Regions from separate parts of the Cytobacillus firmus genome, predicted to be linked through region 1. Evidence: a T-box and tRNA genes for the amino acid it is inferred to sense, from the RefSeq annotation. Region 1 holds a T-box; the other holds one or more tRNA genes.
What was found. The T-box of region 1 lies ahead of pheS (phenylalanine--tRNA ligase subunit alpha). A T-box ahead of a tRNA ligase gene usually reads a tRNA of that ligase, here a tRNA-Phe.

Region 1 (14,567 bases):
CTTACTGTTGCACCTTTAAAATAAGCTGATTCGATAATCACATTTTTAGTGTCAGGCTGCACTTCAGAATTTGCCCCGCCCATGACACCCGCAAGTGCAATTGGCTCTGTCCCATTTGTTATTAAAAGATGATCTGATGTTAACTCACGCTCTGCATCATCAAGAGTAACAATCACTTCGCCATCATTTGCTCTTCGGACAAGGATTTGCTTCGATCCCAGCCGGTCATAATCGAAAGCATGCAGCGGCTGCCCGTATTCAAGCAAAATGTAGTTTGTGACATCCACCACATTATTGTGAGGACGAATGCCTGCTGCCATTAAACGCGCCTGCATCCATACAGGAGACGGGCCAACCTTTACATTTTTTACTACTTTCGCAACGTAAAGAGGATTATCTTCCTTTGCGTCCACCTGAACATCAATGTAATCAGATGCCCTCTCGGAAGAAGTCTCAGCTTGAGGTGCAGGAAGCTTTACGTCCCTTCCTAAAATAGCTGCCACTTCATATGCAACACCCAGCATGCTTAAGCAGTCAGAACGGTTAGGTGTCAATCCAAGCTCCAGAATCTGGTCGTCACGATTAAGCTGCTCAAGAGCATCCTGGCCAACCTCTGTATCATTAGGGAAAACATAAATGCCTTCAGAGTATTCCTTTGCAATCAGCTTGCTTTCAATGCCGAGCTCTTGAAGCGAACAGATCATTCCATTCGATTCTTCGCCGCGCAGCTTGGCACGCTTTATTTTAAAATTGCCTGGAAGAACAGCTCCTACTGTAGCCACGGCCACTTTCTGTCCCTTATCCACATTTGGGGCACCGCAGATGATTTGTACAGGCTCACCAGCACCTGTATCAACTAAACATTTATTCAGTTTATCGGCATTTGGGTGTTGTTCCCTTTCAAGGACATGCCCTACAACCACACCTTTGATGCCTTCATTCAAAACCTCTACGCCTTCAACTTCAATACCGCTTTTAGTAATCTTTTCTGCAAGCTCTGCAGGTGTAACGCCTGATAAATCAACATATTCCTGCAGCCATTTATATGAAACGAACATTTGTGATCCTCCTTAGTTATTGTCCAGCTCCGGGCTTTCTAATTATTCATGAATTGAAAATTGCTTCAAGAAACGCACATCATTTGTGTAGAAATGACGAATATCGTCTACACCATACTTCAGCATGGCAATTCGCTCAGGACCCATTCCGAATGCAAAGCCTGTGTATTTCTTAGAGTCGAAGCCTGCCATCTCCAGGACATTTGGATGAACCATTCCGGCACCAAGAATTTCAATCCAGCCAGTGCCTTTACATACGCTGCAGCCTTTTCCGCCGCAGATCTTACAGGAAATATCCATTTCCACTGATGGCTCTGTAAACGGGAAGAAACTTGGACGAAGACGGATTTCCCTGTCATCACCGAACATTTTCTTTGCAAAGACTTCCAATGTTCCTTTTAAATCAGTCATTCGGATGTTTTCATCTACAACAAGGCCCTCTATTTGCATGAACTGGTGGGAGTGAGTAGCGTCGTCATTATCACGGCGATATACTTTACCAGGGCAAATGATTTTAACTGGTCCCTTGCCTTCATGCTTCTCCATTGTTCTTGCCTGTACCGGCGAAGTATGGGTTCGAAGAAGAATGTCTTCTGTAATATAGAAGGAATCCTGCATATCCCGGGCAGGATGGCCTTTAGGAAGATTCAATGCTTCAAAATTATAATAATCTTTTTCAACTTCAGGGCCTTCAGCTACTGTATAACCCATTCCAATGAACAAATCTTCAATTTCTTCAATTATTCGTGTCAGCGGATGGTGGTTTCCTGATTTAACAGGTCTTCCCGGAAGAGTGACATCAATTTTTTCTGCAGCCAGTTTTTCCTGAACAGCCGCTTCCTCCAGGTGCTTTTGCTTTTTCTCAATTCCGGCAGCAATGCTGTCCCGGACTTCATTCGCAAGGGCCCCCATTTTTGGACGCTCTTCCGCAGACAATTTCCCCATTCCTTTAAGCACTTCAGTAATCGGGCCTTTTTTGCCTAAATAGGATACACGGATATCATTTAGCTCTTTTAAATCAGCGGCTGTGCTGATCTTTTCTAACGCTTCAGTTTGCAGTTCCTTTAAACGCTCTTGCATCTAAAAATCCTCCTTGAAATTAATACTTTTACTTTTTTGGCCAAAATAAAAAACCTCTATCCCCATAAAGGGACGAGGTTTCGCGGTACCACCCTTTTTAACACATATATGTACTTCATGCACGTGTTCACTTCATTGGGATAACGGCTTATGCCGGTACATCTTTACATCGAAAAGGGAAGCGGCTCGCTCAGCAGAGCGCCAACATTACTTTTCAATGGTCCCGATGCCAACTCAGGAGGTGAAACTTCTCTTGCATTTCCTGTAAAAATGCTTTCAGTCTTAGGCATTTTCTCCCTGAAAAGGCTGACTGCAAGGTACTGGTCTCCGTCATCGTTTTATTTTTATAATTTTGCTGTTAATTATATTACATTCTTAAGGCTGTTTCAAACGGTTTTCATAAAATTGCCGCCCATTTTCTATTTTCTTAGATGATAAAGAAGAATTCCGGCAGCCACCGCCACATTGAGTGATTCGCTTTTCCCGAATATCGGTATATAAAGGTTTGCTGCTGTATTAGCGAGGAGTTCTTTATTTACCCCGTTCCCTTCATTTCCAACGAGAAGTGCGAAGGAATCAGAGGACTCATATCGTGTGTATTCCCGGGCATTTTCCAAAGCGGTTCCATAGACAGGTACATTACTTTCTTTCAATCTGACGACCCAGTCAGAAAGATTTCCTCTTAAAATCGGCAAATGAAAGTGGCTGCCCTGTGCAGAGCGGAGCACCTTTGGGTTATATGCGTCAACGCTGCCTTCACCTACAATAACAGCATCAATTCCAGCAGCATCTGCCGTCCTGATCATCGTGCCCAGATTGCCGGGATCCTGTACGGCATCAATTAATAAAAACTGTTTTCCTTTCACTTCCTCAGTGGATGGCTCCTGGCTGCAGACAGCAAAAATTCCCTGTGGTGTTTCCGTATCCGCCAGCAGTCCGATGATGTCATCAGTAACCATTGTTACAGGGATGTCGCCATAATCCCAGCCGGGAGGCATATTTTTATTTTCACTAATGATTATTTCTGCTATTTGATTGGCTTTAAGTGCTTCTTCCACCAAATGAAAACCTTCAACTAAAAAGGTACCTGTTTTGTCACGCTCTTTTCTGGCCAGAAGTTTTTTCCATTCTTTAACTTTTGGATTTTTTGCAGATTGTATATGCTTCAACACGGTCTCTCCTTTTAAAGAAAATCCCGTACAACCGGAATTTTTCTGTACAGTTTTTTCATTATAGCTTATTTGAAATACATAATAAAAGCAAAATTAGAGAAGATAATAACGAATTAAATCTGGAAGGAGTGCATTAAGGTGAATTTAAACCTGCGCAATGCCATTTTACACAATGTATCAGGCAACTCTCAAGATGAACTGAAAGATACAATCGTGGATGCCATTCAAAATGGGGAAGAAAAAATGCTGCCTGGCTTAGGTGTATTATTTGAGGTAATCTGGAAAAACTCCTCTGAAGAAGACAAGCTGGAAATGCTTCAAACCTTGGAGAGCAGTCTTAAATAAAGTGAAACTTCAATCAGTGGGGGTTTTCCTTATCCCCCACTGATTGTTAGTCGCGTTCTAGTGTCGCTAAGATCTCCGCTAGCGCTTCGATCAATCGACACTACGAACCCGATTTGTTCAACTAAGCCTCTGCCTGCGCGTAGGCAAGTTTCACTGTATCTCACCAATCGGGCCTTTACGGGCAGTTTGACCCCCACTTATCCTCCTTTGATTCCTCTGAGTTTTGAAGTGGGGGTCTTACTGCCCGTTAGACTGCGATAAAACGAAAAAAAACTCCGGAAAGAGCCGGAGTTTTTTCATTTTATTCAAATGTAATCTTATCAACAGTTTCCCTGTCAAGCTTCTTAATCACTTCAGCAATCAGCTTTACTGCATTTTCATAGTCATCGCGGTGAAGCATTGCTGCATGGGAATGGATGTACCGTGTTGCAATGGTGATTGAAAGGGATGGAACTCCATTATGTGTAACATGAATGGCTCCTGAATCTGTTCCTCCACCAGCAATGGCATCAAATTGATAAGGGATATTCAGTTCATCTGCAGTGTCTGTTACAAGGTCACGCAGGCCTTTGTGAGAGACCATTGATGCATCATAAAGGATAATTTGCGGACCTTTGCCCATTTTGCTCATGGCTTCTTTTTCAGAAATTCCCGGTGTGTCGCCTGCGATTCCAACGTCTACACCAAATGCGATATCCGGCTCGATTTTTTGCGCAGAAGTACGGGCTCCGCGAAGACCAACTTCTTCCTGTACCGTTCCTACACCATAAACTTCATTTGGATGTTCAGCATCTTTCAATTGCTTGAGCACGTCTATGGCAATTGCGCAGCCAATGCGGTTATCCCAGGCTTTCGCCAGAAGCATTTTTTCATTATTCATAACCGTAAACTCAAAATATGGAACCACCATGTCACCAGGTTTTACGCCCCATTCTTTCGCTTCTTCACGGCTTGAAGCACCAATATCAATGAACATGTCTTTAATTTCAACAGGTTTCTTGCGAGCATCCGGAGATAAAATATGCGGCGGTTTTGAACCAATTACCCCGGTAACATCTCCTTTCGATGTTACAATCGTCACCCGCTGTGCCAGCATAACTTGTGACCACCAGCCGCCAACTGTCTGGAAGCGGATGAAACCTTTATCATCAATGTTTGTTACCATAAATCCAACTTCATCCAAGTGGCCGGCTACCATAATCTTCGGGCCGCCTTCTTTGCCAGTTTTTTTAGCAATGAGACTCCCCAGTCCATCTGTTGTCACTTCATCAGCATAGGCTATTATGTATTTTTTCATAACCTCGCGCGGTTCGCGCTCATTTCCCGGTATTCCTTTCGCATCTGTTAATTCTTTAAGCATCGTTAATGTTTCATCTAATTTAGCCATCATTTCGACTCCCTTAATATTTATTTAATCATATTATACCGAACATCGGATTCAATATAAAGAATTATCAGACGGATAATCCCTCAGGCTGCAGGCGGAAAAATTACTTAATATCCTTCAGCCTGCCTCTTATAATTTACTTCATTCTTGTCTATATATGCTTTTTCTATTTGCGAAGAGTTAAATCCAAGCATTTCCCCCAGATGTAAGTAAACTGCAATAAGCTCTTTATAATCTGTTAAAGAACGGCTGGTCCGAAACTTTCCGATAGCTTCATAAACAGACAAGAACTGGCCATTCACTGAAACCGTCTTTTCCACAGGAACAGTAAGGTCCTTATCCCCGTCAAATCCGCATTCAATTCCAAGCGATAAAATGAAATGTATACCGTCAACAAACTCCTCCAATACTGTATCCTGAGGGGAGGAAGGCTTAAGGCTCCAAAACTTAAAGCATCTTGTCTCATTAGCAAGCTCTCCCAATTCAACAAGCAGCGCCAGTATCTTCCGGTCAAATAAATCTGCTTCCTCTAAACCATGGTTTGATTCTATATGGCTGTCCAGCCCTTTTTGCATTTGGAATAATTGCTGATAATTCATTTTCCACCGTCCTATTTGAAATTAATGATTAACTTACATTATAATGCCCATCAAAAAAATTATAACAAATCGCAAAAAAGTTGAAACTTTTTTTAATCTCATCCGTATAGTAAGGAAAATAAAGATGGAGGGCTGGTTACTATGTGGCTCCTGCGTATGCTATTGTTTGCTCTGATTCTTTTTCTTATATACACAGCGGTAAAATATCTGCTCAATTCCAAGAGAAAGCTAGAGCTTGCCCACGAACAGAAACGATATTATTTTTGGGATGACCAGGAAAATGTCAGGAAGAACTTCCTGATTACGTATAAAGGGGTTTTGTTTGAAGGTGAAAAGTATTTGGGTACCACTGATAATGCTTTTGATGTGGTCTCCATTTTCCTCTGGCCGCACAATACATCGGCCCTTAAAGGGATGGTAAGGGAGGATTTTCTTTTTATTGAAAGAAAGATAACCGAGGCCTATCCTACTGCAAAAATTGACTGGAAAAGCCCTGTGAAGGAGTTCATGCACAAAACAGCTTCTCCAGGCGAGGAAATTAAAGATCATCTTTAAAAAACGTTCGGCAGCCCCGAACGTTTTTTTTATGCTGTTTTGAAGAATTCCTTCCATTTAATAACTGTAACCTTTTCCCTCAGTACAAATACTAAAACAGAAAGTGACAGCAAAATCAGGACAATCATTGAAGGAGTAAATCTGCTGATGAATTCTCCGAAAACGGTATAAAAAACAGCCAGCGGCAAATTAGTGATCCATGAATTTTTAAGAAACTGATTAAATCCCTTGTTTCTTTCCATCAGGCAAAAGCTCAGCAAATGATAATGAATAAAAGGGATAAGCCTTAAAACTGCAACCTGGCCGACAGTTAAATTCCGATACTCTCCAAACCACCGCTTCTTTAATAAAGAAAGCTTTTCATGCGTCCCCGGCATTTTTGTGATTAGAAAATAAAATAGAATGCTGCTGATCATTAACCCTGCAAGAGAGAAAACAGAGCCAAAAAAACTGCCAAAAAGAACTCCCCCTGTTATGCAGACAAGCGGGACCGGAATAAATAGAAACTGCCGGATGATATGAAAAAAGATAAAAGCAATGGGAGCAAGAATTCCAGCAGTCTCTGCCATAGCAAACAATAAAGTCAATTGATCATTCATGCCTTCACCTCTCCCCGATGACTTTCCTGCTGTTCCCTAAAGCTTATGGATGGCACTGACTGTTTATGACAATTGAATAACCAGGTACAATAGCAGCCCTGCTTCAAGCAATGCCAAAAAAGGCAGTCCCCATTTAAACTGAACATGCTTCGTTTTATGCCTGAAGGTCTTCATACCCAAAGTCATTCCCGCTGCCCCGCTCAAAAAGGCTGTGATCCAGAGGTTCTTCTCACTTATACGGAACTCATTCCGTTTTGCTTTTTCTTTATCAAGCTTCATCAGGTAAAAGCCAATCACATTCATGATCAGATAGATAAGAGCAATTGTTTTAATCATGAGCTTTCTCCTTTATATGTATTAAGTCTGTATTGAGCTTAAATGAAAAAGAAGCTTTCTGTCCATAAAAAGTAAATTAAAAAGCCATCCCCCTAGGGAATGGCTATTGTATAAATTATTACTTGCTAAGCTGCTGCTTTGCAACTGATGCTAATTCAGCAAATGCTTTTTCGTCAGCAATTGCTAATTCAGCAAGCATTTTGCGGTTAACTTCGATGCCAGCAAGCTTTAAACCGTGCATTAAACGGCTGTAAGAAAGACCGTTCATGCGAGCTGCTGCGTTAATGCGAGTAACCCAAAGTTTGCGGAAGTCGCGCTTTTTCTGGCGACGGTCGCGGTAAGCATACATTAGGGATTTCATAACCTGCTGGTTAGCAACTTTGTATAATGTATGTTTTGAACCGAAATAACCTTTAGCTAATTTGATGACTTTTTTACGACGTTTGCGAGTAACTGTACCGCCTTTTACACGTGGCATATTATTTCCCTCCTAATTTCGAGATATTACTTAAGATTTACTAATAAGTTACGGATGCGCTTGTAATCGCCTGAAGAAACAAGAGTTCCTTTGCGAAGCTTACGCTTTTGCTTTTGAGATTTGTTCGCGAACATATGACTTCTGTAAGCGTGAGAACGCTTCAGTTTACCAGAACCTGTTCTTTTGAAACGCTTAGCAGCGCCGCGGTGAGTTTTCATTTTTGGCATTGGGAATTCCTCCTCTTACTTGTCGTTTTTCGGTGCTAAGACCATAAACATGCTTCGGCCATCCATTTTTGGATGTGATTCCACTATTGCAACTTCATTGCATGCTTGTGCGAATCGAATTAGTACACGCTGGCCAATTTCCTTATGCGTAATGGCACGACCTTTGAATCGGATCGATGCTTTTACTTTATCGCCTTTTTCAAGGAATTTAATAGCATTGCGAAGTTTAGTATTAAAGTCATGCTCTTCAATAGTCGGGCTAAGACGAACTTCTTTAATACTGATAATCTTCTGGTTTTTGCGAGCTTCTTTATCTTTCTTCTGCTGCTCGAATTTGAACTTTCCGTAGTCCATGATACGGGCTACCGGAGGCTTCGCACTCGGTGCAACCAGAACAAGATCAAGATTGGCACGAGAAGCGATTTCAAGTGCGTCGAATTTTGATTTAATACCTAACTGCTCGCCGTTTTGGTCAATAAGACGGACTTCGCGGGCGCGAATGCCCTCGTTTAACAACATATCTTTGCTAATAGCTAGACACCTCCAAGGTTTAATGCGAACACAACGTTTGGGTCAAGAAAAGCGCAAGCGCCTGCTTAGCAGACAACTTTAAAGCTGTAAGCTGCACCGGACCAAAGCTGAATCGCAAGTTATGAAACATTTCTCTTCCGTGACGGAATCAGAGCTGTTTTTAACCAAATAAAAAAGTGCGGATGAAAACACCCACACTTACGTATATAAACAGAAAATGTTCACGTAAAACCTGCCAACTGCGCTTTGCGTCAATCAGGTGAGAAGCGGGTGCTTCTTCTTTTCCTCAAACTGTATTCAATTTACCTTAGCTACTATATCACAAAGAATGATTCCCTGTCAAACGAATAACTTTTATCACAACGAAGAAAAGCATAACAAAATTAATCGCTTTTGGCAATACGATTTTAATATTTTTTCAAAATGAATTTAATGCCAGCTCTTTCGTTTATCTCATCCGGCTCTTAAATGTTCTATGGAAAAACTTATTAAAAAGGGCTGCAGCACATGCAGCCCTTTTTGATCGCAGTCTAACGGGCAGTAAGACCCCCACGTCAATACTCAGAGGAATCAAAGGAGGATAAGCGGGGGTCAAACTGCCCGTAAAGGCCCGATTGGTGAGATACAGTGAAACTTGCCGATGCACAGGCAGAGGCTTAGTTGAACCAATCGGGTTCGTAGTGTCGATTGATCGAAGCGTTAGCGGAGATCTTAGCGACACTTGAACGCGACTAACAATCAGTGGGGATAAGGAAAACCCCCACTGATTGAAGTTTCACTTTATTATTATCGTTTAACTTCAGCTTTTAGTGCTGAAATGAAGTCCCCAAATGAAACAGTTTCTGACTTTTGCTCTCCATATTTGCGGACATTGACAGCTTTTTCAGCTGCTTCATTGTCTCCAACAACAAGCATGTATGGAGTTTTTTGCATTTGCGCTTCACGGATCTTATATCCGATTTTTTCATTGCGGTCATCCAGCTCAACGCGGAAGCCCTCAGCCTGAAGCTGCTCCTGGACGTTTTTCGCATAATCAAAGTGAATATCAGGAGATACCGGAATGACCTGGACTTGAACTGGGGCAAGCCAAGTTGGGAACGCACCCTTGTACTCCTCAATCAGGAATGCCACAAAACGCTCCATAGTGGAAACTACTCCGCGGTGGATAACGACCGGGCGATGAGGCTTTCCATCTTCCCCTACATATGTCAGGTCAAATCGTTCTGGAAGCAGGAAGTCCAGCTGGACAGTGGATAGTGTCTCATCCTTGCCAAGCGCAGTTTTAACTTGTACATCCAATTTAGGACCGTAGAAAGCAGCTTCGCCTTCTGCCTCAAAATAATTGAGGCCGATTTCATCCATCGCTTCTTTAAGCATTGCTTGTGCTTTTTCCCACATTTCATCGTCATCAAAGTACTTCTCAGTATCCTGCGGATCTCTGTAGGAAAGACGGAATGAGTAGTCACTGATATCGAAGTCTTTATATACTTCGAGGATCAAATGTACTACGCGCTTAAACTCTTCCTTGATCTGGTCAGGTCTTACAAAGATATGTGCATCATTCAAAGTCATGCCTCGTACACGCTGAAGGCCGGATAGGGCTCCTGACATTTCATAGCGGTGCATTGTTCCAAGCTCTGCAATACGGATTGGCAGTTCGCGGTAGCTGTGGATGCCATTCTTGTAGATCATCATATGATGCGGGCAGTTCATTGGACGCAGAACAAGCTGTTCGTTATCCATCTCCATTACAGGGAACATGTCTTCCTGGTAATGATCCCAGTGGCCGGATGTTTTATAAAGATCCACGCTTCCCATGATTGGAGTATAGACATGGTCATAGCCCAGTCTTTCTTCCTTATCCACGATATAGCGCTCGATATTGCGGCGGATTGTTGCCCCTTTTGGAAGCCACATTGGCAGGCCCTGGCCTACTTTTTGCGAATTCATGAACAGGTTAAGCTCTTTGCCGATTTTACGGTGGTCACGCTCTTTTGCTTCCTCAAGGAGACGCAAATGCTCTGCCAGGTCTTCTTTCTTGAAGAAAGCTGTTCCATAGATCCGCTGAAGCATCTTATTGTCACTGTCGCCTCTCCAATACGCTCCGGCAATGCTTAATAGTTTGAACTCTTTCAATTTGCCTGTAGAAGGAACATGAACACCGCGGCAGAGGTCAAAAAATTCGCCCTGCTCATAGATTGTCACTGTTTCCTCTTCAGGGATAGCCTCGATCAGTTCAAGCTTATATTCGTCATCTATTTCCTTGAACATCTCTACCGCTTCATTGCGGCTGACCTCTTTGCGGATAATATCAAGGTTTTCATTAATAATCTTTTTCATTTCTTTTTCAATCACTGGAAGATCTTCTGGTGAAAGTGATTCTTCCAGGTCGATGTCATAATAAAATCCGCCTTCAATGACTGGGCCTACTCCAAGCTTTACATTTTTATATAAACGCTTGATCGCCTGAGCCATCAAATGGGCAGTGCTGTGGCGAAGAACCTCCAGCGCATCGCTTGAGTCGGGTGTTACAATTTCAATAGCTCCATCCTTTTCGATTGGACGGCGAAGATCATACATTTCTCCATCCAGCTTGCCGGCAATTGCCTTTTTCTTAAGGCCCGGGCTGATCGAAGCTGCAATATCTTCTGTTGTCGTTCCCTTTGGAAACTCCTTTACAGCTCCATCTGGAAACGAAACTTTAACAACTTCTGACATGATATTTCCTCCCTTTTTTATAAAGCGCAAGCGCCTCGATCAGCCCCGACAAGCACAAGGCGAGCCTCCTAAAAAGGCGTTCTTTCCTTTTTTGGAGGATTGACTTGTGACCTCGAGGGGCTAGGCGCTGGAGCTGGATTCAGATTTTGCTCCTAAAACGCGTTTTACACTTGAAAAATAAAAAAACCCGTCCCTAAAAAAGGGACGAGTTAATATTAACACGCGGTTCCACCCTACTTCTCGCTTTCATAGAAGACAAACGACTCTGTAGTAAGATAACGGTCTTTTCCCGCCAGCCCATTTCCTGGCTGGAGTTCAGAGGCGGTAAGCATTCAGATCGTGTTAGGAAGGTTTCAGCCTTGCCTTCCCTCTCTTTCAACCGTATTAGAATACCCGTATCCTCATCGCAACTTTTGCTTGATTATTGTAATATGTACGTTATTATAGTTTGTTATTTCAGGAAAATCAAGGGTATCTTTTACATTTTTCATCATCGGCATAAGAATGGACGTTTTGATAATGATAAAAAGCTGCAAGAGGGCTTAATTGAAGCCTTTCTTCAAAAATATTGCGGATTGTTCTGACCAGCGGCTGGTCAAAATCATCTGAATAGAGATAAATAGCTGAAGGCGCTATAGAGAGCAGCGGCGCAATTGTAACAGAATCCACATATACAGGATGATTGGATAATAGCTTGCGGTCAATCATCCTTATGAGCTCTCCGCGTTTAATTTCACACAATTGATCATCATAAAAATAAACACCTTCATCCATAAGGACATGGATCGTATTCATTTTTGGCTGCTTGCCTGACAGGAAATCTCTCAATGTATGAATAAACATCTGATATTCCTGTTCCATTTTGTACTCATCGATGGAGACTTCCACATACTTGGTCATTTCATTCATAAGCGGGCGCATCCGGAATTTTACGAATGAATCAAAAGAAAAGGAAATGTTATTTTGAAACAACTGATCAATTGCGTTTTTTAAGCTTTCTTTTACATCCAGTCCACTGACAAACGCAGCAAGATCCTCACGGCTTCCTTCCAGGATAGAGTGAATAATTTCAAGGATCTGCTGCTGCTCGCCTTCATCATCATAATAATAATGCTCCATCAATATCCGTTTAAACCAATCATCCTGCTTCTGGTTCACGATAAATTGAAAGAATGCTGTTTTAACAGTATTCAGGACATTGCCGCTATTTTCAGCAGAAACTCTGACTATATGTTGATCTTCAAAATGAAGAATATTATTATCACATTGACAAAAAGACTGCAGCTGTTCAAAAAGATGCTCATAGAAATTCCTCGCATCTGTGCTGCTCTGGAAAATGATTTCGATCAACCAAATCCCCCCTTTATACAAATCTCTGTTCTATGTATATGGCGGACTTGGCCAATTTAGAAGTGGGGTTTGGTCTTTAATGTATTAAACGATGGTATTCATGGTATGTGTATTTAGAACAAATTGTTATTTTTCGCCTATTAATTTTGTCCGTTGATGCTTGTGAAAAAAGCTGCCGATGTTTTTATCGGCAGCTTTCAGATTATACTCTCCTGTTCGGTCCTTCTACAAGCACCGGTTCAGCAAGGTATTTAATGCGTTCCATGATTCTTCTTGCCTTCATTTTCTCTTCCTCGCCGCGCTGGCTGTAGGATAGATGATGTTCAAGGCCCTGGAGGTCGAAATTGGAAGTGAAGAAGGTTGGGAGGCTTTCCTGCATGCGAAACTGCAGAATCGGCCCTAAAATCTCATCCCTTGTCCAGCTGGACATGGTTTCTGCACCAATGTCATCAAACATTAAAACAGGTGCTTTTTTAATGGTTTCCATCTTGCTGTTCAGGGTCTGATCACCAATTGAATTTTTCAATTCCCTGAATAATTCTGGAACATAGACAATCATGGAGGATACTTTCCGGCTTGCAAGCTTATTGGCAATAGCACCAAGCAAATAAGATTTGCCTACACCAAATTTCCCATAAAAATAGATCCCTTTTTGCTTGGACCCCGGCTGGTAGTCCATTACAAAAGATGCTGCTTTATCCACAGCCTCAATGCGGTCGTCATCATCATATATCGAATCAAAAGTGGCATGAAGGATATCAGATGGCACATATAAACTCTGAATTAATTTTTCATTTCTCCGCTTTTCATCGTGCATGATCTTGCGCGGGCACCTATCATACTTCAGATCGATTGATCCTCTTTGAATCACCAGTTCCGGATGATAGCCCTGCATAAAATTCACACAGCCCTCCAAGCTTGGACATTTATTGCACTCCTTGCTCTGCTGTGTATATTCAAAGAGCTTGCTAAGACTCTTTTCAACCATTTCAGATGTCAATTCATCCCGATGAGTTTGGATAAAAGCCTTCACTTCAGGGTGATTAAGCGTTTGGCTCCTCATCATTTCATATCTTTTTTGAAAACCTTCATTGCCTGCAAGGCGTCTTAGTGTTTCATTAATTTTTTTCATCAATCAGTCACCTCCTGTGATCGCAGTTTTTTTAATTTTTCTTTAAGTTCCCTTTTTTTCAATTCCCGCTCATACTGTTCCTTTTCGCTGTTTTGCTGCCCGGTCTGTTCCTTCTTGGCGGCTTTGCTGCTATTATCATCAAACCAGTCCGGAAGCATCTCTGTCCTGATCGGCTTCCTTTTGTTCCCCGTAGGGCCTGCTGTTTTTTTCCCTTCTGCCCAATCAAGGTATTGGCGATGTTCTTTTTTAGCTAATTCAATAGCTTCCTGGGGTGTTTTAATCTTCTTTCTTGCCCAGTGGCCTGCTATTTTTTCTACATACCCTTTGGTCAGCTTCATATCTGTTTTGAGCATAACATATTGAATCAGCACATTAATTACCCCAGGCAAAAGCTTTTGCTGGAACATGACATCTTCTATAATCTGCAGATCGCCTTTCGAAGGTTCCGCTCCTCCGGATATATCTTTTAAAAGCTGCCTTGGTGAGGTAATTTCCAAATAACGGATCAATTCTTCTTCCTGTGTTTCAGGCTGTTTTTTTTGAGATTGATGGCTGGCAGGCTGAACCCTGTCAATCAGGGATGGCAGCATATCCTGGTTTTGGAATTGATACCAATCACGTGCCGATTTTCTTAATTCATCAATGTTTATCTCATTATCTTCATTCACGGCGCTAATGACAATATTTTTCATCTGGATAGGGTCGATTCCATATAAAAAAGCAAGATTGCTGATGGATTCTTTTACTTTAACTGTAAGGGCTTTTTTTGGTACAAGCGATTCATTCAGCCCTGCCTGAAGCAATTCAAAATTAAAATCTTCACTGCCGATTTGAATGCCTTCCTGCTCCCGCCTTCCAATATACCCCGCCTCATCTGTTTCATTCATCAGCTGTATCACTTCATCGTCAAACGAACCAGGGTGCCCGGATTGAAATACATCCTGGAAAGCCTTCGTTACTTCCTTATACCCTCTTGCCGGCTGCACCTTCTGATCTGTGA
Region 2 (14,567 bases), 2.2 Mb from region 1:
GGCCGCTTCTATCATATCCTGCGCCTCTTCCATAGAAGTGGCCATTGGCTTTTCACATAAAACATGCTTGCCCGCGTTCAATGCTGCAACTGAAATTGGGGCATGCAGATAATTCGGGGTGCAGACACTCACTGCATCTATATCCTTGTCATCCAACAATTCCCTATAATCGGTGTATGCCTTCGCCTCGTAGAGATCAGCAAATCCTTTTGCACGCCCTTCATTAATATCACATACTGCTGCAATGACAGCCCCGCTGCTTGCATGATATTCAGGCATATGCCGATGCTTGGCTATACTTCCGCATCCAATGATCCCAATCTTGAGTTTTTTCATCTTAATTCTCCACTCCTTCCTGTTTCACACTGATACTCTCAAGCGGCTCCGCATTTCCATAGACCGGTACCGGAAGATCAGCCGGCTTCGCCCATTTAACAGCATTTTTAATAACCTGCTGGACGTCCTTATGATAATAGGTTGGATACGTTTCATGTCCCGGACGGAAATAAAAGATTTTTCCTTTTCCCCGCTTGTATGTGCAGCCGCTCCGGAAAACCTCACCGCCTTCAAACCAGCTCACCATTACAAGCTCATCCGGTGCAGGGGTATCAAAATGTTCTCCATACATCTCTTCTTTTTCCAGTTCAATATATTCTCCAAGTCCTTCTGCAATCGGATGACTCGGGTCTACAATCCAAATTCGTTCCTTTTCATCCGCTTCTCTCCACTTTAAATCACAGGAAGTTCCCATCAGCACTTTAAAAATTTTAGAAAAATGGCCGGAATGAAGGACAATCAGCCCCATTCCATCGAGTACTCTTTGTTTTACTTTTTCGACGATTGCATCCTCAACTTCCCCATGCGCCAGGTGCCCCCACCAGACTAAAACATCTGTTTCCTGCAGGACAGCATCACTGAGTCCATGTTCGGGCTCATCCAATGTCGCTGTTTTCACCTTAAAATCTTCTCCACTTAAAAAATCCGCAATGGCACCATGGATACCATCAGGATAGACTGCCCTTACCTTTTCATCCTTTTGCTCATGGCGATTCTCATTCCAGACAAGCACGTTAATCATGGATCTTCCTCCTTCTTAATTCATATTTCTATATTCATTTGGGGAAATTCCCTCAGTCTTTTTAAAGACTTTGCTAAAATACTTTTCATCCTGATAGCCAACCTGAAAAGCAATTTCATAGATTTTCAGTTTATGGTTCTGCAGAAGCTCCTTGGCCTTGTTCATTCGGACATTCGTTATAAAGTCTGTAATAGTAGCCTGATATTCCTGTTTAAACTTCCTGGAGATGTACTCCCTGCTTAAATAAAATCTATCTGCAATTTCCTGCAGATTAATATCTTTGTTATAACTTTCCAGCAGAAACTGTTCTATTTGCTGGATCACATTCATTTCCCTGTTTTGCTCCTGATGGCATTCTACTGGAGGATTTTGCTGCTTCCATTCATTAATGGCTTTTTCCAGGATTTCATTCAAAATGTCCGGATCGATAGGCTTCAAGATATAATCAAAGCTTTTATAACAGATGGCATTCCTCATATAGTCGAAATCATCATATCCGCTGACAACAATCGTCTTGCTGGATAGATCTGAAGAATGTATCCATTTTAAAAGGCTTATGCCATCTCTCTTTGGCATGCTCATATCTGTGAATATGATTTCCGGGCGATGCTCTTTAATCAGCTTTATGGCCTCATTTCCATCTGCCGCCTCCATGATCGTGTCAATCCCCAAACGGCTCCAATCTCCAAGAAGCATTAAACCTTCCCGCACATGCTGTTCATCATCCACAATAATTGCTTTCATCTTTTCCACCTTCCATCCTTTTTGGAAGTTTAATAGAAACCAGCAGCCCGCCCTGCTCCAAGTTCTTAAGCTGCAGGTAAGCCCGTCTGCCATAATAAAGTTTTAACCGGACATAAACATTCTTCAGTCCGATATTCATTGACTCACCCTTTTGCCCTATCCTGTCATTCATCAAATGCATCCGGATTTCCTCCAGCCTGCTCTCAGAAACGCCTGTGCCATTATCCTCAATAAGAAGATCCAGGTAAAATTCATCCTGTCTGCAGGTTATTTTAACCTCTCCAGTTTTTTCGCGTGCATCAAAGCCGTGTTTAAAGTAATTCTCCACTAAAGGCTGTAATATCATTTTCGGGACAGGGAACCCCAATGCTTCATCATCAAGCTGAAAATTAAACTGAAGCTGATCACCAAATCGTTCCTTTTGGAGCAGAAGGTAGGCCTTGGTATGGTCAATCTCTTTTTGAAGAGGAACCATCCCCTCCTCCATATTCATGCTGTACCTCATGATTTTTGAAAGGCGGGTAACAGAAGAATAAATTTGCGGGCCCTGATTTTTCAAGGCCGCAGTTCCAATTGACTGCAATGCATTGTATAAAAAATGCGGATTAACCTGTGACTGCAGAACCTTAAGCTGATTTGTCTTATTTTCAAGCTGAAGCTTATACTCCCGATTAATCAGATCATTAATTTTATCGATCATTTGCCTGAATCGATCCCCGAGATAACCAATCTCATCATTACCGAAAGATTTAAAACGGACATCAAGATTTCCCTTTTCAACTTGATCGATATTTTTGAGGAGAATTCTGATGGGAGAGGTAATCCTGACAGAAATAAATAACGTGGCGAGAATAACCAGGCACAGCCCGACTACGCCAAACATGATATTGATTTTTGCCACACTGAATGCACTTTCATATAAAGTGGTATATGGGACTCGCTTAACAAGATACCAGCCGCCTGAATTTTGCGATAATTGATCGTATATCATTACACCGCTGAATGTATCTTCCTCCCATTCAGCCGTGCCTTTTTCTTTATTTGCCCCTATCACCCAATCAATCCACTCAGGTGTTTTATCTCCGTTATCAGCTTCATCCGTTGAACGATAGATCATGTCACCTTCAGGAGATATAATATAAAATTCTTCATTTTCCCCCGAATAAAGATTGCGGCTGATATTAGTTATTTGATCCGGTGAAAACTCCAATGATATATAGGCCAATAGATCATCCGCTGGAATATTGATTAAAGACCGGTGAAGCGTAATTACATTCTCAGGCTTCTTTTCATCAGGATCCTTTATCTTATGGACCGGCTCAAGAAACATATTGTTTGGACTTTCTTCCGCTTTTTCGTAATATTCCTGATTGGCATTTGTCAGCCTCTTTGAAAAAACAACAGTAGAGCGGCGGCTCGCTGTTATAAGCCGATCTTCCTTTGCAACTGCTATATTAACCCGTTTGATATTTTCCTCAGCATACAATATGGTCGAAATTACATTTCTTACAGCTTCGACAGCCTGGTAATTATTTTCCTTCCTCGGATCTTTTAAAAAGTTTATAAAACCTGGATTATTGTAGAGAGATAGTGTCAGCCCATCCAGTTCATTTATGTACCCCTCCAGGTTCACTTTTCCTTGATATAATAGGTTGCTATTTTCTTTAATGGCCTGGTCCTTCAAGGATTCGGCTGTATGGTAGTAAGTGATGATAATAGACGCCCCAAATGGAACGATTGTGGCAACCATTAATAGAACAATCAGTTTATTCCTAATGCTCCTTTTGAACATTTACATCCCCCGCTGCTATCTCTTTTACAATAGTATAAAGCAACTTCCCTTTTTGGGGATGCCTTTTTTCTATGGGATTTTCCGGATTATAAAGTGAAACTTCAATCAGTGGGGGTTTTCCTTATCCCCCACTGATTGTTAGTCGCGTTCTAGTGTCGCTAAGATCTCCGCTAGCGCTTCGATCAATCGACACTACGAACCCGATTGGTTCAACTAAGCCTCTGCCTGCGCGTCGGCAAGTTTCACTGTATCTCACCAATCAGGCCTTTACGGGCAGTTTGACCCCCGCTTATCCTCCTTTGATTCCTCTGAGTCTTGAAGTGGGGGTCTTACTGCCCGTTAGACTGCGATAAAAATAGAAAACAGAAAGCATATCTTTTGCAGACATGCTTCCCGTTTCACCAAAATTTATTTCAAGTTATCCCAGGATGCCTGGAAGCGTTCAACAACCGTATCATAATCAATCTTTCCGGCAGCATATTCCTGGATTGTTGCTGCAAACTCTTTATTTGCACCATCCGGCCATCTGAACCATGTCCAAGGAATCGTTTTCTCTTCCTTAGAATACTCAAGAATATGCTTTCCAAGTGGCCCTAAACCTGTTGGCTCAATATTGTCAAAGGCTGGAATGAAAGCAAACTCTTCTGTGATATAACGTTTGCCTGTTTCAGATGAAACCATCCAGTTAAGGAATAACTTGGCTTCTTCAAGATGCTCAGAGTTTTTGTTAAGAACCCAGTTGTTCGGTACGCCTACCGGTAAACGGTCTGCCTTAGCTTCATCATCAGTCAGAGGAATCGGGAGGAATCCCATATTAATGTCAGGGTCAATTTCAAGAATCATGTTCTCTGTCCAGTTCCCCTGCTGAAGCATAGCTGTTTTGCCGGAAGCAAATAGTGTGACTTGCGTATTGTAATCAGTTGTTAACGGATTGTCATTTCCGAAGTTAATTTCAGTATCAAGAACTTCTTTGAATTCTTTAAATTTATCATTGCCGGTTAACTTTTCAGATCCGCTGTATAAGCCTTCAATAAATGCAACAGGATCCTCCTGCTGTGCAAATGGAATGTTTAACAAATGCTGTCCAATGACCCACCACTCACCGTAACCGGCAGAGAAAGAGGTAATTCCTTTATCTTTGAGCTTTTTAGCAGCATCCTTCAATTCAGAAATCGTATTAGGCGGTTCAGTAATTCCCGCTTCTTTAAATAAATCCTTGTTATAAATAAACCCGTATCCTTCCAGGTTTACCGGCATTCCATAAAGCTTGCCATCTGTATCGGTCGTTGGCACCTTTCCAATTGGAAGTACATGCTCTGCCCACGGCTCATTTGAAAGGTCAGCAAGATGCTCTTTCCAAAGCTCCAGTTCCTTAAATCCGCCATTATTAAAAATGTCAGGCTGTTCTCCGGAAGCAAACTTCGCTTTTAATGCGGCACCATAATCAGCTCCGCCTCCGACAGACTCAAGCTTAATTTTAATATTTGGATGCTCTTTTTCGAATTCGCTAATCATTTCCTGAAGCTGATCGGCAATCTCCACTTTAAATTGGAACATGTTCAGTGTTACCACTTCATCACCATTTTTTGAATCATCCTTTGGCTTTTCATCCCCTGAAGAGCTGGAAGAAGAACAGCCCGCCATAATGCCGGCCATCAGAATCAATGACAGCAGTAATAGAGCAAAGCGTTTCATTTTGTTTCCCCCCTGAATAATTTTATATAAACTTTCACAGCCTCTTTGGATGTAAAAGTCTCTACCACTACTTAATGGATCCTTGTGCAATGCCTTTTATAATATGCTTCTGCAGGAACAGGAAGAAAATGATGACCGGTGTAATGCCCATCACAAGGGCAGCCAGTCCCATATCCCACTGCTTTGTATATTGTGCGAAGAATGAGCTTGTGGCCAAAGGAATCGTCCTAAGCTCTGCATCCTGAAGCACCAGAAGCGGCAGCAGATAGTCATTCCAGATCCACAATGTATTTAGAATGACAACCGTTACAGTTATTGGCTTCAGAAGCGGAAAAACAATTCTCCAAAAGACGCCAAACTGGCTGCACCCATCAATTCGGGCCGACTCTTCGATCTCGATTGGAACTGTTTTAATAAAACCGTGATAAAGGAAAAGTGATAATGGTACACCAAAGCCAAAGTACATAATGATGAGACCAGGTATGCTGTTTGTCAGATTCAGCGTGCCACCGAGTTTCATCAGAGGAATCATAACGGTCTGGAATGGAATAACCATCGCAGATACAAATAAAACAAACAGGATTTTGCTGAATTTCCCCGGAGTCCTAACCATCTTCCAGGCAGCCATAGAACTGATGACAACCAGTCCAATATTGCTGATTACCGTTATTATAAGTGAATTCCAGAAGGCCCGAGGGAAATTAATGATATCCCATACCTTCAGATAATTGGAGAATAAAAATTCCTGCGGCCATGCTGCAGCATCAATCAGGATATCTGCAAAACCCTTTACAGAATTAATGAACACGAAGTAAAAAGGAATGAGGAATATGATTCCTAATAGAATTCCGATGATCTCCAGCAGCAGCGTAACCTTCGTATATCTGGGATTCATTATGCCTCAACCTCCCTTTTCTTCGTCATCATCACCTGAACCGTTGTAAAAATAGCTACCACAAGGAAGAATAAAATCGATTTTGCGGTACCAAGACCATACCGGTTATTCTGGAATGCCTCTTGATAAATGTTAATCGCAACCGATTGTGTCGAGTTAAATGGCCCGCCGCCTGTCAGTGAAATATTCAGGTCAAAAATCTTAAATGCCATTGATATCGTTAAGAAGAAACAAATCGTAAATGCCGGTAAAATAAGCGGAATGATTATTTTTGTCAACAGTGTCCAGCTTGATGCTCCATCGATTCTTGCTGCCTCAAGCAGTGTCTGATCAACCCCCTGCAGTGCTGCAATATAAATAACCATCATATATCCGCTGATCTGCCAGGCAAACACAATTACAATGCCCCAGAATGCTGTTGTCTCATCTCCAAGCCATGGAAGCTTAAAAACTGAAAGATCCGTTAGATTACCGATAGCAGCAAACCCTTTTACAAAAATAAACTGCCAGATGAACCCAAGCAATAATCCCCCAATAACATTCGGGATGAAAAACACAGTCCTCAATAAATTCCTGGACTTCAAGGCTGCGTTCAATAATAATGCAAGCCCAAACCCTAGTAAATTACTAATAATAACCGAAGCTAACATAAATTTAGTAGTAAATATAAAGGAATCAAAAAACTTGGGATCACTCTTAAAAATCTTTATATAGTTTTCAAGCCCAACCCACTCAACTACAGAACTAACTCCATTCCAGGACGTAAACGAATAATAAATCCCCATTAGGAAAGGAAAGATCTGTATCACCAGGAAAAAAATTAATGCCGGTCCTACAAAAGCAAGGTATGTTAAGATCTTTTTCAAATTTGCTTTTTTCCTGGAAACTGTTTTAATCTCTGACTTAATTACCGGTTCCCCGATCTCAACCTTTGTCTCCAACTCTCTTCACCGCCCCCTCTTCTCTTGCAAACGCTTTCCTACATTATATTTGAAACCGTTTGCATATATAGGTGACTGAATTGACTAAATGGTGCAATATTTTGACTTTTTCAAAGGGTATAACTTGTGTTAATGGAAAACATTGCATAGAATGAAGCTATCTTGAATATAGGGATGTGAATTATGATAGTAAAACTTCGGTATGAACCAGAGGAATTAAAGCTGCTTCGCTGTTTACAGGGAAGAATGCGGCTTTCCCCTAAAGATTACAGCTACTTTCTTAATTTAGAAAAAGGTTTTTCAGGAGAGCAGCAATTTGATCAACTGCTGGAACAATCGTCTGAGGAATGGATTATTCTTAATGATTTATTGTTCGATTACAGTAACACCCTTTTCCAAATAGATTCACTATTAATCACTGGAGACTGTATTTATATTTTTGAAGTCAAGAATTATGAAGGAGACTTCTATATCGATCAAGACAGATGGTACACAGCACCATCAAAAAACGAAGTGAAAAACCCCCTTCTGCAGCTGCAGCGAAGTGAATCACTCCTGAGAAGACTTCTGCATGAATTGAGAGTAAAAACCCCACTTAAGGCTCTTCTTATTTTTATTAACCCCGAATTTCATTTGTATCAGGCCGCAATGAATCTTCCTGCTATATTTCCAGCGCAGCTTAATCGCTTTTTAGACACATTGAAAATGAAATCCCAGCCGGCAACTAAAAATCATTTTATGCTGGCGGAAAAGCTAATGTCGCTTCATATGAAAGATATTCCTTATGGCAGGCATTTTAAGTATACTTTTGAAGAATTAGAAAAGGGGGTTAAATGTACTTCTTGTGGCTTATTTATGTCTTTATTAAATAAAAACAATTTAAAATGCGGCTGCGGATCAATTGAGAAAACTGAATTTGCTATATTGAGGAGTGTTGAAGAATATAAAATACTATTCCCTGAAGAAAAAATAACAACCAAGTCTATTCATATGTTTTGTAATATTCTAAACTCAAAAAGATCCACTCAAAAAATCTTATCTAAGCAATATCAGATCAATGGATTTGGTAAGACATCCTATTATGAACCTTTTTGAAATGTATTTTGGTCAAAGTATTCAAATTCCCTTGAGGTATAGAGAGTAGGCTACCTTGTATCTATTCTATGCTTTGAAGCTGCCCTTCTTTTTGTTTTTAGTGGAGACCTGGTTTCTATGCTTTGATGCAGCTTCTTTTGGATTTTAATGAAGATGTGGTTACTAACCTATCCTTTGACGTACCTTCTTTTGGTTTTTAGTGAAGATGTGGTTACTATCCTATACTTTGATGCAGCTTCTTTGGATTTTTAGTGAAGAAGTGGTCTCTATCCTATACTTTGATGCAGCTTCTTTGGGTTTTTAGTGAAGATGTGGTCTCTATCCTATACTTTGACGCAGCTTCTTTGGGTTTTTAGTGAAGATGTGGTCTCTATCCTATACTTTGACGCAACTTCTTTTAATTTTGATGAAGATGTAGTTTCTATCCTATGGTTTGACGCAACTTCTTTTAATTTTGAGAAGATGTAGTTTCTATCCTATGCTTTAACTCTTTCATTCTCGTTTGCTAATAAAGAGTTATCTACTTTGGAGCTACACCACATCCATTATTTGCTTCATTAATTCAAACTTGGTTTATCTTGTAGCATAGGAAGCTTCCGAACAGTTCAGAACTCTATTCAAAACCACCCTCTGAACCGTTCGGAACTCTGCATTGAAACAATTGGTGATAATCAGAAAAATAGTTGTATGGATGATTAATGTCCTTCAAAATTAGCAGGGATATAAATTAACAACAAAAAAAGGTTTCCTATTAAGGAAACCTTTTTTTCAGATACCGGTGGTCGGGGTCGAACCGACACTCCAGAAGGAACACGATTTTGAGTCGTGCGCGTCTGCCAATTCCGCCACACCGGCATATTAAAATGTAATAAATCTTGTGGTGCCGAGGACCGGAATCGAACCGGTACGGTAGTCACCTACCGCAGGATTTTAAGTCCTGTGCGTCTGCCAGTTCCGCCACCCCGGCGTATATCAGCGAATCAAGATTTAAATTATGGAGGCGGCAACCGGATTCGAACCGGTGGTAAAGGTTTTGCAGACCTCTGCCTTACCACTTGGCTATGCCGCCATAAAAACAAAGAAATTCTGGAGCGGAAGACGGGATTCGAACCCGCGACCCCCACCTTGGCAAGGTGATGTTCTACCACTGAACTACTTCCGCAAAATGGCTGGGCTAGCAGGATTCGAACCTGCGAGTGACGGAGTCAAAGTCCGGTGCCTTACCGCTTGGCTATAGCCCAATGATCAATTCATAATACATTTATATGAGAGTTACACTTGTACTGTTACATTAAAATATGGGGCGACTGATGGGAATCGAACCCACGAGTGTCGGAGCCACAATCCGATGCGTTAACCACTTCGCCACAGCCGCCATAACAATATTGGCAGGGGTAGTAGGAATCGAACCCACATCAAAGGTTTTGGAGACCTTCGTTTTACCATTAAACTATACCCCTATATAAATGGTGGAGGGGGGCAGATTCGAACTGCCGAACCCGAAGGAGCGGATTTACAGTCCGCCGCGTTTAGCCACTTCGCTACCCCTCCATATTAACATAAAAAAGTGGTGCCGGCGAGAGGACTTGAACCCCCAACCTACTGATTACAAGTCAGTTGCTCTACCAATTGAGCTACACCGGCTAATCACAAAACAAGGTGGCTCAGGACGGAATCGAACCGCCGACACAAGGATTTTCAGTCCTTTGCTCTACCGACTGAGCTACTGAGCCATATTAAGATATTTTGCCTAAATAAAATTTGGCTTCGTCCTTCGTCCCGATTTATCAATCGGTACGCTGAAGTATTTCAAGGCAGCTTATTCGGTCGTGCTCTACCGACTGAGCTACTGAGCCATAAAATTATTTATATTGTGAAAAAATGGCGGTCCGGACGGGACTCGAACCCGCGACCTCCTGCGTGACAGGCAGGCATTCTAACCAACTGAACTACCGGACCGGATTGCGGGGGCAGGATTTGAACCTGCGACCTTCGGGTTATGAGCCCGACGAGCTACCGGACTGCTCCACCCCGCGATAATAATAATATGGTGGAGGATGACGGGATCGAACCGCCGACCCTCTGCTTGTAAGGCAGATGCTCTCCCAGCTGAGCTAATCCTCCAAAATGGTGACCCCTACGGGATTCGAACCCGTGTTACCGCCGTGAAAGGGCGGTGTCTTAACCGCTTGACCAAGGGGCCAATATGAAATTAAAATGGCGGAGAGCAAGGGATTTGAACCCTTGATACGCGGTTAGCGTATACACGATTTCCAATCGTGCTCCTTCGGCCACTCGGACAGCTCTCCATTTGGCTCCGCAGGTAGGATTCGAACCTACGACCGTTCGGTTAACAGCCGAATGCTCTACCACTGAGCTACTGCGGAAAAGTGGTATTATAAAACAGCCTGGCAACGTCCTACTCTCACAAGGGGACAGCCCCTAACTACCATCGGCGCTGAGAAGCTTAACTTCCGTGTTCGGTATGGGAACGGGTGTGACCTTCTCGCTATCGCCACCAGACTATTTTCAAGACAAGTATTATTATACCGTCTTTCTATCATTTTTCAAGAGGAAATTTACTTTTTTTCGTTCCCTCAAAACTAGATAATGTATGAAGAAGAATTTGTCGAGTATTCACCAATGACTTGGTTAAGTCCTCGATCGATTAGTATCAGTCAGCTCCACATGTCGCCACGCTTCCACCTCTGACCTATCAACCTGATCATCTTTCAGGGATCTTACTAGCTTGACGCTATGGGAAATCTCATCTCGAGGGGGGCTTCATGCTTAGATGCTTTCAGCACTTATCCCTTCCGCACATAGCTACCCAGCGATGCCTTTGGCAAGACAACTGGTACACCAGCGGTGCGTCCATCCCGGTCCTCTCGTACTAAGGACAGCTCCTCTCAAATTTCCTGCGCCCACGACGGATAGGGACCGAACTGTCTCACGACGTTCTGAACCCAGCTCGCGTACCGCTTTAATGGGCGAACAGCCCAACCCTTGGGACCGACTACAGCCCCAGGATGCGATGAGCCGACATCGAGGTGCCAAACCTCCCCGTCGATGTGGACTCTTGGGGGAGATAAGCCTGTTATCCCCGGGGTAGCTTTTATCCGTTGAGCGATGGCCCTTCCATGCGGAACCACCGGATCACTAAGCCCGACTTTCGTCCCTGCTCGACTTGTAGGTCTCGCAGTCAAGCTCCCTTGTGCCTTTACACTCTGCGAATGATTTCCAACCATTCTGAGGGAACCTTTGGGCGCCTCCGTTACTTTTTAGGAGGCGACCGCCCCAGTCAAACTGCCCACCTGACACTGTCTCCCGCCCCGATCAGGGGCGCGGGTTAGAATTTCAATACAGCCAGGGTAGTATCCCACCGACGCCTCCACCGAAGCTGGCGCTCCGGCTTCTCAGGCTCCTACCTATCCTGTACAAGCTGTACCAAAATTCAATATCAGGCTACAGTAAAGCTCCACGGGGTCTTTCCGTCCTGTCGCGGGTAACCTGCATCTTCACAGGTACTATAATTTCACCGAGTCTCTCGTTGAGACAGTGCCCAGATCGTTACGCCTTTCGTGCGGGTCGGAACTTACCCGACAAGGAATTTCGCTACCTTAGGACCGTTATAGTTACGGCCGCCGTTTACTGGGGCTTCGATTCAAAGCTTCGCTTGCGCTAACCTCTCCTCTTAACCTTCCAGCACCGGGCAGGCGTCAGCCCCTATACTTCGCCTTGCGGCTTCGCAGAGACCTGTGTTTTTGCTAAACAGTCGCCTGGGCCTATTCACTGCGGCTCATCAGGGCTATTCACCCTAATGAGCACCCCTTCTCCCGAAGTTACGGGGTCATTTTGCCGAGTTCCTTAACGAGAGTTCTCTCGCTCACCTTAGGATTCTCTCCTCGCCTACCTGTGTCGGTTTGCGGTACGGGCACCTTTTCCCTCGCTAGAGGCTTTTCTTGGCAGTGTGGAATCAGGAACTTCGGTACTAAATTTCCCTCGCCGTCACAGCTCAGCCTGTATGGTAACGGGATTTGCCTCGTTACCGGCCTAACTGCTTGGACGCGCTAATCCAGCAGCGCGCTTACCCTATCCTCCTGCGTCCCCCCATTGCTCAAACGGTAAAGAGGTGGTACAGGAATATCAACCTGTTGTCCATCGCCTACGCTTTTCAGCCTCGGCTTAGGTCCCGACTAACCCTGAGCGGACGAGCCTTCCTCAGGAAACCTTAGGCATTCGGTGGATGGGATTCTCACCCATCTTTCGCTACTCATACCGGCATTCTCACTTCTAAGCGCTCCACCAGTCCTTGCGGTCTGGCTTCAACGCCCTTAGAACGCTCTCCTACCACTGACATCGGAAGATGTCAATCCACAGCTTCGGTGATACGTTTAGCCCCGGTACATTTTCGGCGCGGAGTCACTCGACCAGTGAGCTATTACGCACTCTTTAAATGGTGGCTGCTTCTAAGCCAACATCCTGGTTGTCTAAGCAACTCCACATCCTTTTCCACTTAACGTATACTTTGGGACCTTAGCTGGTGGTCTGGGCTGTTTCCCTCTTGACTACGGATCTTATCACTCGCAGTCTGACTCCCATGGATAAGTCTTTGGCATTCGGAGTTTGTCTGAATTCGGTAACCCGATGGGGGCCCCTAGTCCAAACAGTGCTCTACCTCCAAGACTCTTACTACATGAGGCTAGCCCTAAAGCTATTTCGGAGAGAACCAGCTATCTCCAAGTTCGATTGGAATTTCTCCGCTACCCACACCTCATCCCCGCACTTTTCAACGTGCGTGGGTTCGGGCCTCCATCCAGTGTTACCTGGACTTCACCCTGGACATGGGTAGATCACCTGGTTTCGGGTCTACGACCACATACTCATTCGCCCTATTCAGACTCGCTTTCGCTGCGGCTCCGTCTTATCAACTTAACCTCGCATGTAATCGTAACTCGCCGGTTCATTCTACAAAAGGCACGCTATCACCCATTAACGGGCTCTAACTACTTGTAGGCACACGGTTTCAGGATCTCTTTCACTCCCCTTCCGGGGTGCTTTTCACCTTTCCCTCACGGTACTGGTTCACTATCGGTCACTAGGGAGTATTTAGCCTTGGGAGATGGTCCTCCCTGCTTCCGACGGGATTTCTCGTGTCCCGCCGTACTCAGGATCCACTCTGGAGGGAACGAAGTTTCAACTACAGGGCTTTTACCTTCTCTGGCCGGCCTTTCCAGACCTGTTCATTTACCTCGTTCCTTTGTAACTCCGTATAGAGTGTCCTACAACCCCAGGAGGCAAGCCTCCTGGTTTGGGCTAATCCCGTTTCGCTCGCCGCTACTCAGGGAATCGCGTTTGCTTTCTCTTCCTCCGGGTACTTAGATGTTTCAGTTCCCCGGGTCTGCCTTCCATATCCTATGTATTCAGATAAGGATCCTATCCCATTACGGATAGGGGGTTTCCCCATTCGGAAATCTCCGGATCAAAGCTTACTTACAGCTCCCCGAAGCATATCGGTGTTAGTACCGTCCTTCATCGGCTCCTAGTGCCAAGGCATTCACCGTGCGCCCTTTCTAACTTAACCGTATTTGACAGGTTCATCGAAGATGAACAGTATCAAAGGTTTTTAACTCTATTTAACATAGAGAGAATTCACTAAAATGGCGATTACTCGGTTATTGCTTCTTCATAATCATTATCTAGTTTTCAAAGAACGAATCTTTCATTGAGAGATTGAACTCTCAAAACTGAACGAACAAAGAACGTCACGTTTCTTGTAAATATTCCTTAGAAAGGAGGTGATCCAGCCGCACCTTCCGATACGGCTACCTTGTTACGACTTCACCCCAATCATCTGTCCCACCTTAGGCGGCTGGCTCCAAAAGGTTACCCCACCGACTTCGGGTGTTACAAACTCTCGTGGTGTGACGGGCGGTGTGTACAAGGCCCGGGAACGTATTCACCGCGGCATGCTGATCCGCGATTACTAGCGATTCCGGCTTCATGCAGGCGAGTTGCAGCCTGCAATCCGAACTGAGAATGGTTTTATGGGATTCGCTTAACCTCGCGGTCTTGCAGCCCTTTGTACCATCCATTGTAGCACGTGTGTAGCCCAGGTCATAAGGGGCATGATGATTTGACGTCATCCCCACCTTCCTCCGGTTTGTCACCGGCAGTCACCTTAGAGTGCCCAACTGAATGCTGGCAACTAAGATCAAGGGTTGCGCTCGTTGCGGGACTTAACCCAACATCTCACGACACGAGCTGACGACAACCATGCACCACCTGTCATCCTGTCCCCCGAAGGGGAACGCCCTATCTCTAGGG

Region 2: it has a tRNA-Phe gene. The T-box ahead of pheS (phenylalanine--tRNA ligase subunit alpha) is inferred to sense a tRNA for this amino acid. The anticodon was not compared.

The regions. Positions count from the first base shown of each region.
Region 1 is NZ_CP098323.1:3,908,316-3,922,882, forward strand. It holds gene pheT (phenylalanine--tRNA ligase subunit beta) at 1-1,058, opposite strand, end outside; gene pheS (phenylalanine--tRNA ligase subunit alpha) at 1,101-2,138, opposite strand; T-box leader at 2,204-2,481, opposite strand; gene NAF01_RS19790 (TrmH family RNA methyltransferase) at 2,558-3,307, opposite strand; gene sspI (small acid-soluble spore protein SspI) at 3,449-3,655, shown strand; gene NAF01_RS19800 (M42 family metallopeptidase) at 3,957-5,042, opposite strand; gene NAF01_RS19805 (dUTP diphosphatase) at 5,150-5,641, opposite strand; gene NAF01_RS19810 (hypothetical protein) at 5,783-6,196, shown strand; gene NAF01_RS19815 (TVP38/TMEM64 family protein) at 6,226-6,795, opposite strand; gene NAF01_RS19820 (DUF1294 domain-containing protein) at 6,859-7,131, opposite strand; gene rplT (50S ribosomal protein L20) at 7,250-7,609, opposite strand; gene rpmI (50S ribosomal protein L35) at 7,636-7,836, opposite strand; gene infC (translation initiation factor IF-3) at 7,852-8,355, opposite strand; ribosomal protein L20 leader region at 8,532-8,655, opposite strand; gene thrS (threonine--tRNA ligase) at 9,154-11,085, opposite strand; gene ytxC (putative sporulation protein YtxC) at 11,551-12,435, opposite strand; gene dnaI (primosomal protein DnaI) at 12,638-13,567, opposite strand; gene NAF01_RS19855 (replication initiation and membrane attachment family protein) at 13,567-14,567, opposite strand, start outside.
Region 2 is NZ_CP098323.1:1,123,909-1,138,475, reverse strand. It holds gene NAF01_RS06015 (Gfo/Idh/MocA family protein) at 1-336, opposite strand, end outside; gene NAF01_RS06010 (ThuA domain-containing protein) at 338-1,078, opposite strand; gene NAF01_RS06005 (response regulator transcription factor) at 1,094-1,822, opposite strand; gene NAF01_RS06000 (sensor histidine kinase) at 1,800-3,614, opposite strand; gene NAF01_RS05995 (ABC transporter substrate-binding protein) at 4,023-5,309, opposite strand; gene NAF01_RS05990 (carbohydrate ABC transporter permease) at 5,377-6,204, opposite strand; gene NAF01_RS05985 (carbohydrate ABC transporter permease) at 6,204-7,145, opposite strand; gene NAF01_RS05980 (nuclease-related domain-containing protein) at 7,392-8,240, shown strand; tRNA gene NAF01_RS05975 (tRNA-Leu) at 9,014-9,095, opposite strand; tRNA gene NAF01_RS05970 (tRNA-Leu) at 9,119-9,207, opposite strand; tRNA gene NAF01_RS05965 (tRNA-Cys) at 9,236-9,309, opposite strand; tRNA gene NAF01_RS05960 (tRNA-Gly) at 9,328-9,402, opposite strand; tRNA gene NAF01_RS05955 (tRNA-Gln) at 9,407-9,481, opposite strand; tRNA gene NAF01_RS05950 (tRNA-His) at 9,540-9,615, opposite strand; tRNA gene NAF01_RS05945 (tRNA-Trp) at 9,627-9,700, opposite strand; tRNA gene NAF01_RS05940 (tRNA-Tyr) at 9,708-9,791, opposite strand; tRNA gene NAF01_RS05935 (tRNA-Thr) at 9,809-9,884, opposite strand; tRNA gene NAF01_RS05930 (tRNA-Phe) at 9,901-9,973, opposite strand; tRNA gene NAF01_RS05925 (tRNA-Asp) at 10,123-10,199, opposite strand; tRNA gene NAF01_RS05920 (tRNA-Met) at 10,203-10,276, opposite strand; tRNA gene NAF01_RS05915 (tRNA-Val) at 10,289-10,364, opposite strand; tRNA gene NAF01_RS05910 (tRNA-Glu) at 10,369-10,443, opposite strand; tRNA gene NAF01_RS05905 (tRNA-Ser) at 10,459-10,549, opposite strand; tRNA gene NAF01_RS05900 (tRNA-Asn) at 10,553-10,627, opposite strand; rRNA gene rrf (5S ribosomal RNA) at 10,647-10,763, opposite strand; rRNA gene NAF01_RS05890 (23S ribosomal RNA) at 10,889-13,824, opposite strand; rRNA gene NAF01_RS05885 (16S ribosomal RNA) at 14,032-14,567, opposite strand, start outside.